Linked DNA regions of Butyrivibrio fibrisolvens. The protein of the gene in region 1 binds, or shares a complex with, the protein of each later gene. Links are inferred from orthologs where the notes say so. Each region holds a gene or a part of one and is shown on either strand. Other genes may lie near its edges.

The links. The genes of interacting proteins can lie anywhere in the genome.
Region 2: the proteins of secY (region 1) and secG are in contact, whole or in part, in a crystal structure (PDB 5AWW), measured with the Thermus thermophilus proteins. The link is inferred for Butyrivibrio fibrisolvens from one-to-one orthologs. Residues at the interface, in WP_096411648.1 of Thermus thermophilus: Leu14, Gln16, Arg17, Phe20, Ile34, Pro35, Pro37, Ile72, Arg108, Arg109, Asn112, Gln113, Arg116, Ile117, Ile120, Pro145, Gly146, Trp147, Phe152, Phe155, Val156, Val159, Thr160, Val162, Ala163, Gly164, Ala166, Leu167, Trp170, Glu173; in WP_223903268.1 of Thermus thermophilus: Tyr5, Ile9, Tyr12, Leu13, Ala16, Leu19, Val20, Val23, Leu24, Gln26, Glu27, Pro28, Gln30, Gly31, Ala32, Asp34, Leu35, Met36, Gly37, Gly38, Ser39, Ala40, Asp41, Leu42, Phe43, Ala45, Arg46, Val48, Tyr53, Thr56.

Annotation. Positions count from the first base shown.
Region 1 is NZ_CP065800.1:1,477,409-1,483,287, reverse strand. What follows is about bases 489-3,463. They hold secY (preprotein translocase subunit SecY), read right to left. Parts: upstream 2,649-3,463; coding sequence 1,329-2,648; downstream 489-1,328. Other genes in these bases: rpsE (30S ribosomal protein S5), read right to left, coding at 3,460-3,463; rpmD (50S ribosomal protein L30), read right to left, coding at 3,242-3,430; rplO (50S ribosomal protein L15), read right to left, coding at 2,648-3,088; I7804_RS06070 (adenylate kinase), read right to left, coding at 592-1,233; map (type I methionyl aminopeptidase), read right to left, coding at 489-578. Outside these bases: more of map, read right to left, coding at 1-488; more of rpsE, read right to left, coding at 3,464-3,969; rplR (50S ribosomal protein L18), read right to left, coding at 3,989-4,357; rplF (50S ribosomal protein L6), read right to left, coding at 4,377-4,916; rpsH (30S ribosomal protein S8), read right to left, coding at 4,932-5,333; I7804_RS06030 (type Z 30S ribosomal protein S14), read right to left, coding at 5,446-5,631; rplE (50S ribosomal protein L5), read right to left, coding at 5,653-5,879. UniProt on the Bacillus subtilis protein: The central subunit of the protein translocation channel SecYEG. Consists of two halves formed by TMs 1-5 and 6-10.
Region 2 is NZ_CP065800.1:2,092,170-2,096,154, reverse strand. What follows is about bases 246-2,971. They hold secG (preprotein translocase subunit SecG), read right to left. Parts: upstream 1,872-2,971; coding sequence 1,620-1,871; downstream 246-1,619. Other genes in these bases: I7804_RS08565 (M3 family oligoendopeptidase), read right to left, coding at 2,017-2,971; rnr (ribonuclease R), read right to left, coding at 246-1,364. Outside these bases: more of rnr, read right to left, coding at 1-245; more of I7804_RS08565, read right to left, coding at 2,972-3,693; I7804_RS08560 (hypothetical protein), read right to left, coding at 3,867-3,985. UniProt on the Bacillus subtilis protein: Involved in protein export. Participates in an early event of protein translocation.

The DNA of each region.
Region 1 (5,879 bases):
TTTATTCCTCTTCGAATCTGTCTGTAGTTAGGGACATTGGGCTCTTCATGTAGACTTTGACCTATTCCGTGGCCTGTCAATTCATGTACTATTCCATATCCATATTGTGTAACATATTGATCAATGGCTTTGGATATCTCATAAAGTCTGTTACCTGCTCGTGCCTTCGCAATTCCCTCAAAAAAGCTCTGCTTTGTAACTTCGATAAGCTTTCTTTTCTCAGGACTGATCTCGCCAACCCCCCAGGTTCTGGCAGCATCAGAATGCCATCCTTTGTAAATAAGGCCGGTATCAAATGTTACGATATCACCTTCCTGAAGTATTCTGTCAGCACTCGGTATTCCATGAACTACCTCTTCATTAACAGAGATACATATGGAAGCCGGAAAGCCTTCGTAATTCTTACAGTTCGGGATACCACCCATTTTTCTGATCAGTTCTTCTCCTAAAGTATCAATCTCGAGAGTTGACATACCCGGGCGTAATGCCTGATGTAATTCTGCATGCACCTGCGCTAAGAGGTGCCCTGATTGTCTCATAAGATCAATCTGATCCGGTGTTTTGATATAGATCTGCATAACAGGACCTCAATTATCCAAGGATCTTAACAATATCTTCAAAGACATCATTCATATCTTTGGTTCCATCGACAGTTTTAAGGATGTTTTTGCCATTATAATATGTTATAAGAGGCTGTGTCTGTTCATGATAAACACTGAGACGATTCTGAACTGTTTCCGGTTTATCATCATCTCTTTGTACAAGCTCACTACCACAGCGGTCACATATGCCTTCCTGCTTCGGAGGGATATGCTCGATATGATAAGTAGCTCCGCACTTAAGACAAGCACGTCTTCCTGACATTCTGCGAACAATATTTTCATCAGGAACTTCTACATTTATTGCAAAATCTATCTTGTCAGAAAGCTTTGTAAGCTCTTTGTCAAGTACATCTGCCTGAGGGATAGTTCTTGGGAATCCGTCAAGAACATAACCATCTTTACAATCTTCCTTAGCTACTCTGTCAAGAAGAAGTTCAACAGTCAGTTCATCAGGAACAAGCTGTCCCTTATCCATGTACTCCTTAGCTTTTTTGCCAAGTTCTGTTCCGTTTTTTATATTCGATCTGAAAAGATCTCCTGTTGAAATGTGCGGAATATTGTACTTGTCACATATCATCTGTGCCTGTGTACCTTTACCGGCACCAGGTGCTCCCAGCATTATAATCTTCATTCCCCTGTCTCCTCTATTATGTATATAGTCTTATGTCAACGCAAAAGAAGGTCGGGCCATGCAAAACCATGAAACCCGGCCTCTTTGTATTATTCTCAATCGTCTAAAAAGCCTTTGTAATTACGAACAAGCATCTGTGACTCAATCTGTTTAACTGTTTCAAGTATAACACTTACAACGATGATAAGAGAAGTGCCACCAAATGATACATTTGCATTAAAAAGTCCGTTAAATACGATTGGAAGGACCGCAATGATTATCAGGCCACATACACCTATAAGAACGATGTATTTAAGCATGGTCTGCAGATAATCGCTGGTTGGCTTACCAGGTCTGATACCAGGTATAAAACCACCCTGCTTCTTAAGATTATCTGCTATCTCAAGCGGATTAAATGTAATGTCTGTATAGAAATAAGCAAAGAATATCATCAGAAGTATATATACGACAAGACCTATGCTGTATTTCCACTGAGAAGTCTGGAACCAGTTACCTTCATTAAGATATTTGAGAACCTCGCTCCAAATTCCTGTTCCCTTGTATCCCAGAAGCTGAGAAACTATGATCGGGAACTGGAAAAGTGACATTGCAAAAATGATAGGCATAACGCCGGCAGTATTAACCTTGAGTGGAATCTCAGCTCCACTTGAACCTACAAGGCGTCTGCCCTGTAATTTCTTAGCATACTGAACCGGAATCTTACGCTCTGCATCATTGAGCAGGACTACCAGTACTACCATTGCAACAATGATAGTAAGAATGATAAGACCATAAACAACCTTCTGAACCACTGAGTGATTCTCAAGGAACTGCGTATAAAGAGTCTTTAAATCCTGCGGCATTCTGGAGACAATGTTGATTGTAAGGACAATGGAAATACCATTACCTACACCATAATCCGTAATTCTTTCACCAATCCACATAAGGAATGCACTACCTGCAGTAAGCGCTGCAACGATTTCTACACAATATACCCAGTTCTGAGATTTGATAAGAAGACCATTGCGATAGAAACCTACTGCCATAGCAATTGATTCTACGAGCGCAAGTGCTATTGTGATGTAACGAGTCATGTTAGTAAGTTTCTTACGTCCTTCCTCGCCATCATGCTGCCATTCTTCTAACTTCGGAATAGCAATAGTCAGCAGCTGTATAATGATAGAGGATGTAATATAAGGTGTAATATTCAGAGCCAGAATTGACATCTGTTCGAATGAACCACCTGTAAAACGATCCATGAAACCAAAAGTTCCACCTGCTGTAAGATTTTTGAACCAGGCTGAAAACTGATCACCGTATATTCCGGGAACAGTTATTAAAGTACCAAGTCTGATTACTGCAAGCATCAGAAGTGTAAATATTATCTTGCTTCTGATTTCTCTGATTTTGAATGCATTCTTTAGGGTTGTTAGCATCAGATCACCTCAGCTGTTCCACCAAGAGCCTCGATCTTTTCTTTTGCAGATGCACTGAATGCATTTACTTTAACCGTAAGCTTCTTAGTTAATTCTCCGCCACCAAGAATCTTAACACCATCATTTTCCTTCTTGATGATGCCCATTTCCTTAAGTGCGCTGACAGTAACTTCAGCTCCGTTATCAAATGCTTCCAGTCTGTCAACATTGATAGCTACAAAATTCTTAGAATTGATGTTCTTGAAGCCTCTCTTAGGAAGTCTTCTGAACAGTGGCATCTGGCCACCTTCAAATCCTGGTCTTGGAGCTCCTGAACGAGCCTTCTGACCCTTGTGACCCTTACCAGCAGTCTTGCCGTTTCCTGAAGCGTGTCCACGTCCTCTTCTGAAGTTGTCTGACTGAACTGAACCTTCAGCTGGTCTTAAATTTGATAATTCCATGATTTTTCCTCATTTCCCGCTGCGAGATCACTAAGACGCAGACTATGCCTCGCAGCGTGTCTCATAATCTGCTCGCTCATTATATTATATGCACATTTACCGTGCATAGCAAACATGGTTCTGCAAAAAATTTGCAGAACCGTGTTTATATCATTACATTTCTTCAACTTTAACAAGGTGTCTGATCTGCTGGATCTGTCCTCTTGTAGCGGAGTTATCCGGAAGAACAACACTGCTGTTAAGTTTCTTAAATCCCATTGATTTAACGGTTGCTACCTGCTTAGGCACAGCACCGATAGTGGATTTAATCAATGTGATCTTGAGTTTCTTTTCTGCTGCCATTGATTTCTCCTTTCCTTAAGGCTGTTACCTTAAGCTTTAACTTCTTCTACAGACTTGCCACGCATCTTTGCAACTTCCTCAGGAGTCTTAAGCTTGCTGAGGCCGTTGATTGTAGCGAATACAACGTTCTGCTTGTTGTTGGAACCAAGAGACTTTGTACGAATGTTCTTGATACCAGCAAGTTCACATACGGAACGTGCAGGACCACCTGCGATGATACCTGTACCTTCTGGGCTCTTCTTAAGAAGAACTTCAGCGCTTCCGAACTTACCAACGAAATCATGTGTAATGGAGTTATTCTCATCAAGAGCAACTGTAACAAGTGACTTTGTTGCAGCTTCCTTACCCTTACGAATAGCATCCGGAATTTCTGTAGCCTTACCAAGACCACAACCTACGTGTCCATTACCATCACCTACAACTACGAGAGCTGTAAACTTCATGTTACGGCCACCCTTAACTACCTTGGTAACCCTTTTAATGGTAACGACTTTATCTGTTAACTCAAGCTGACTTGCATCAACGACTGTACGTTTCATTTAATTCTGTTCTCCTCTCTTAGAATTCTAAGCCAGCTTTTCTGGCAGCATCAGCAAGGGCTTCAACCTTACCGTGATAAATGTAACCTGCTCTGTCGAAAACAACAGCCTTGATACCCTTTTCAAGGGCTCTCTTAGCTACTACATCTCCAACATATGCAGCTGCATCAACATCATCGGTGTTCTTGAGCTCAGCTTTGATGTCTTTCTCAAGAGTAGAAGCAGAAACAAGAGTCTTCTGAGCTACGTCATCGATAACCTGAGCGTAGATGTTCTTGTTGCTTCTGAACACTGCAAGTCTTGGTCTCTCAGCAGTGCCGCTGTAGCGTTTACGTTCCTTCAGGTGCTTCTTTTCACGAATTTCCTGTCTGGATTCTTTTCTAACCATTTTACACTCTCCTTATCTCTTACTTCTTACCGGTCTTACCGACTTTACGTCTGATTACTTCATCAACGTACTTGATTCCCTTGCCCTTATATGGTTCAGGAGCTCTCTTCTCGCGGATGATTGCTGCGTACTGGCCAACCTTTTCCTTGTCGATACCCTTAACTGTGATGATCTGACCTTCAACAGTAGATTCAACACCTTCAGGATCTTCAAGTTCTACCGGGTGAGAATATCCAAGAGTAAGTGTGAGAGTTTTGCCTTTCTTTGCAGCTCTGTAACCAACACCTGCAACTTCAAGCTTTTTCTCAAATCCGTCTTTAACACCTGTTACCATGTTGTTCAGGAGAGCTCTTGTAAGGCCGTGGAGAGCCTTTGTTCTCTTCTGATCATCTGGTCTTGATATAACAATCTCGCCGTCTTTCTGCTCGATTGAAAGTTCCTGAGGGAAGTCTCTTGTAAGTTCTCCCTTAGGACCTTTTACAGTCACCTTGTTATTTTCTGCAACGCTGATAGTAACTCCATCAGGGATTGCGATTGGCATTTTACCGATTCGTGACATGCCCGTACCTCCAATTTACCAAATAAATGCAAGAACTTCGCCACCAACCTGGAGCTCTCTTGCTTTCTTATCAGTTACAACACCCTGGTTTGTAGAAATGATAGCGATTCCGAGACCACCAAGTACTCTTGGAAGCTCATCCTTGCCAGCATATACACGAAGACCAGGCTTGGAAATTCTCTTGATGCCTGTGATAACCTTATCGTTACGATCTGCACCATACTTAAGTGTGATGTGAAGATCTTTGAAGCCCTTGTTATCAACGATGTCAAGCTTCTTGATATAACCTTCCTCAAGAAGAATGTTTGCGATTGCAAGCTTCATCTTTGATGAAGGAACATCTACAGTATCATGTTTAGCAGTGTTAGCGTTACGAATTCTTGTAAGCATATCTGCAATAGGATCATTCATTGCCATTTTAAATTTTCCTCCTAATATTCTTGCTTCGCCTTACTCCCCCAAAAAGGGGAGAGACACGAAGCCGCAATAAACAAATCTAACTTTATCACCAAAGTGATTAGTTACATAATTACCAGCTGGCTTTCTTTACGCCAGGGATTTCGCCCTTATAAGCAAGTTCACGGAAGCAGATTCTGCAAATTCCGTATTTTCTAAGAACTGAATGAGGACGACCGCAGATTCTGCAACGTGTATAAGCTCTTGTTGAGAACTTAGGTTTCATCTGCTGTTTTCTTTTCATGGATAATTTAGCCATGTTTTTTCTTTCCTCCTATGATTACTTTGCGAAAGGCATGTTGAACAGTCTGAGAAGCTCACGAGCCTCTTCGTCTGTCTTTGCTGTTGTTGTGAAGATAATGTCCATTCCTCTTGTCTTATCTACCTTATCATACTCGATTTCAGGGAAGATAAGCTGTTCACGAATACCAAGAGCATAGTTGCCTCTTCCGTCAAAGGAATCAGGATTGATGCCGCGGAAGTCACGTACACGAGGCAGTGCCAGGT
Region 2 (3,985 bases), 610 kb from region 1 along the record:
GCAGGTCCTCTTTCTTCTTTCTCGATACTTACAGGATTCCCTTCGCTATCAAGCTTTATTTTAGCTTCTACAGAATCAAACTCTATAGCGCCTCGATCGGATCTGCGCTTTTTGAGGATCTTGGCAAGTTCATACATCTGCTCGAACATAGGAACCAGAGCTGCATACTTCTCTTTTTCCTCTTCATCATTGTCAACTATGATCTTGCCAACACTTGTATAGGTCATCCTCTCATCAACGTTGATAACTGACTCTACGATCTCATGATCTACAATCTCGCCTTTACTGTTGATCTTCATAAGACAGCTCATTGCAAGCCTGTCTTCTCCGTGATTAAGAGAGCATATACCATTTGAAAGCTTATGAGGAAGCATGGGTATTACACGGTCTACAAGATATACACTGGTACCGCGCTTAAGAGCTTCTCTGTCAAGTGCTGAACCTTCCTGAACATAATTGGCAACATCTGCGATATGAACTCCAAGGTGATAGAAGCCTTCCTCATCAACGGATACGCTTACAGCATCGTCAAGGTCCTTGCTCTCTTCACCGTCTATCGTCACCATCTGCACATCTCGAAGATCTCTTCTTCCAAGCATATCAGCTTCACTGACTTCATCAGCTGTACGCATAGCCTGATTCATTACTCTTTCAGGGAACTCACTTGGAATCTCATATCCTTTGACAATAGCCAGGATATCAACTCCGGGATCATTGATATTACCTATGATCTCTCTGACTTTGCCTTCAGGATTCTTGCCGGATACACTGTCACCATAATCTGTGATCTCTACTACGACTTTATCTCCTGATACAGCACCTTTACTGCGTTCCTTGGGCACGAAGATATCATTGGGTATCTTATTATTATCTGCTCTGACAAAACCAAATGTCTTAGAGCTTTCATAAGTTCCGACAACTTCAGTCATACCACGCATCACAATTCTTATGATACGCCCCTCTTCTCGTCTTCCTGCCTGAGAAGGCTTAAGTTCTACTGCGACCGTATCTCCAAGAAATGCATTGCCTGTATCACCTTCAGGGATATATATATCCTCATCTCTTCCCTCAACAGTAACAAATCCAAATCCTCTGCTGTTACTGGTGAACACGCCGATGATACCTGCATCAGACTTAAGGTACCTTCCTCTGCTGTTTCTTATTATCTGGCCTTCCTTGATCAGATCCTCAAGTATCTGCGCAAGTTCATTTCTGTCTTCCTTTTCAACCTGCAGGAAGACTGCCAGCTCTTTCTCCTTCATTGGAGAATATCTGTCATCATGAATAAACGCATTGACCATAGCCTTACGATCCTGCGCGATCATGAATGTTTCCTGTTCATTTTTCTTTTTTCTTTTTGCCATATATCCTTTTCCTTATGTCTTTACTGCCTTGCATCAAAAGCAGAAAGATTCTCAACAAATACTACATCTAAGGAGATCACACTTCTTTATAGATTACTTCTTTATGGGTTACTTCTTTATACACTACTTTTAATCAAGCGTATAAATGCACTACCATTTATACACTTATCCTCTTACAACATTATATCCTTTTATCTTGTAAAAAGAAAAAAGCGACACCCTATAAATAGAGTGCCGCGTAATATCTCAACTAAATCAGTCTACGATTCCTGTATTAAGGAATATAGAAAGTGCGAAGAAAAGAACTGTAAGAACGATTGTAGCTGTTCTAAGCCTTCCTTCTGCAGAACGTCCCTTATTCTTAGCCCAATATGTATCAGAGCTGGACTGACCTGTAAGAGCTCCAAGACTCTGTGTCTTACCCTGCTGGGAAATGATGATTCCAACAAGAGCTACACAAACACCCAAATATATAATATTTACAAGAAGTTTAACTGCAAATGCCATTGTAAAATGACCTCCCGAATTATTCTGTTTAGCAATTCAAACTGTATCTGTCATATCGAACAGACCTTGATTAGAATAACATAACTACGAACTTTTTTCAACTATAACTTTCGCACGATCAGGGCTCCCGGTTTATCTTCCAGAATCATAATCCCATAGTCTTTTCAAGCTGCTTGACTACGTTCCTTAGACAGCCGTCTTCAAATGGATTGTTAAGTCCTACCCGTGTGATCATGCTGTCAAAGAAGTCTGAAGCAGAAAGCTTGCAAAGCTCTAAGTAACTGTTCCATGCTGCCTTATAATCTTTGTCCATCCATACTTTGTACTGAAGAGCATCTGTTCCGGCGATGCAATAATCAATGTAGTACAGAGGGCAATCATAGATATGGTGCTTGTTCTGCCAGAAAGCACCGCCTTCATAATAATCATTGCCGCTATAATCAAGGTGAGGCTTGTACTGACGCTCAAGATCACGCCATACTCCGTTTCTATCCTTTGGAGAAAGTCCCGGATTCTCATATGCTATATGCTGGAACTCATCTACCATAGTGCCATAAGGGATGAAAATACAGGAGTCTTCAAAGTGCATGTCAGAATAGTCTTTAGCACGATCACCGAAGAAGAGCTTCATCCATGGATCTGTAAAGAACTCCATAGCCATGGAGTGAGTCTCTGCTGTCTCCATAGTGATATCCTGATGTTCTCTTATAAGCTCATTCCTTACAACAAATCCCTGGAAGGCATGTCCACATTCATGTGTGATCACATCAGCATCAGATGATGATCCATTGAAGTTAGCGAAGATAAATGGAGACTTATAATCAGGAAGATATGTCATGTATCCACCTGTCTTCTTAGTCTTTCTTCCAAGTACGTCAAAAAGTTCATTATCACACATGAAGTTCATGAACTCAGCTGTTTCTGGTGAGAGTTCATTGTACATCTTGCGGCCTGCCTCAAGGATCTGCTCGGGTGTTCCTATTGGTGCAGGATTACCATTAGCAAAATATACTCCTTCATCTTCAAAATGAAGCTTGGAAAGTCCAAGTCTCTTTCTTCTTACTTCGTGAAGCTTTTCTGCAAAAGGAACGAAGTCCTTCTTAACCTGCTCTCTGAAAGCCTTAAGATCAGCAGGGCCATAGTTATTGCGCTGCATACGTGCATAGCCAAGAGGAAGGTAGTTCTTGTATCCCATCTCCTCTCCCTGCTTGGTTCTGTTCTTTACAAGCTTATCATACAGATCATCAAGTGCTTCGGCATTATCTTCATAGAATGCAGAGTATTTCTTCCATGCTTCTTTCCTTACTTCAGGATCAGGACTGTTAAGATAAGGATTCATAAGTGAGAGGTTAAGTGTCTCGCCATTCCAGTCAATCTTAGCAGTAGCAAGGAGCTTGTTATATTCATCCTGAAGCTTGTTTTCTTCCTGCATAAGAGGAAGGATCTTCTCTGCTACAGAATTCTCTGCAAGCTCCATATTCTTGAATGCAACCTTGCCGATCTTCTCTTCAAGATAAGGTCTGAACTTAGAATGAAGGAGCTTCTTTTTGTACTCAACATCTATATTGGCAATTATAGGATTAACTTCATTGAAGAAGTCACTCTCTTTTTCATAGAACTCGTCTGTCATATCAACATCATGTCTGATCTCAGCTATAACTGACCGTGTCATGATACGATCGCTAAGCTCATAATATTTCTGATGGATCTCCCACTGCTCTTCGCCGCTAGTTGCTTCTTCCATCTTCTTTGTAAGCTCGGCATATTCTTTTTTGACCTCATCAATATCAGGTCTTGTATACTGCATTTCACTAAATTTCATAATTAACCTCATGTCGCGAGTGAAACGAGTGACTAATGGTTCAAATTGATGGAGCTCGCGTCATCAATTTGGGTTTGAAAGTGGAACACTTTCAAACTTTAACCTCATGTCCCTTCTTGAACGTAAATTACAGAAATCATAATTTTCTAATGACAAAAATATTTATTCAGCTATCAATCCTGGTTCATGATATCGCCGTTTCCATAAATCAGGCCATTTTCTATACGAATATTATAAATTCCGACATCTGCAAGCTTATCTATAAGCTCTCCATCAAGACTCTCATTGCTGT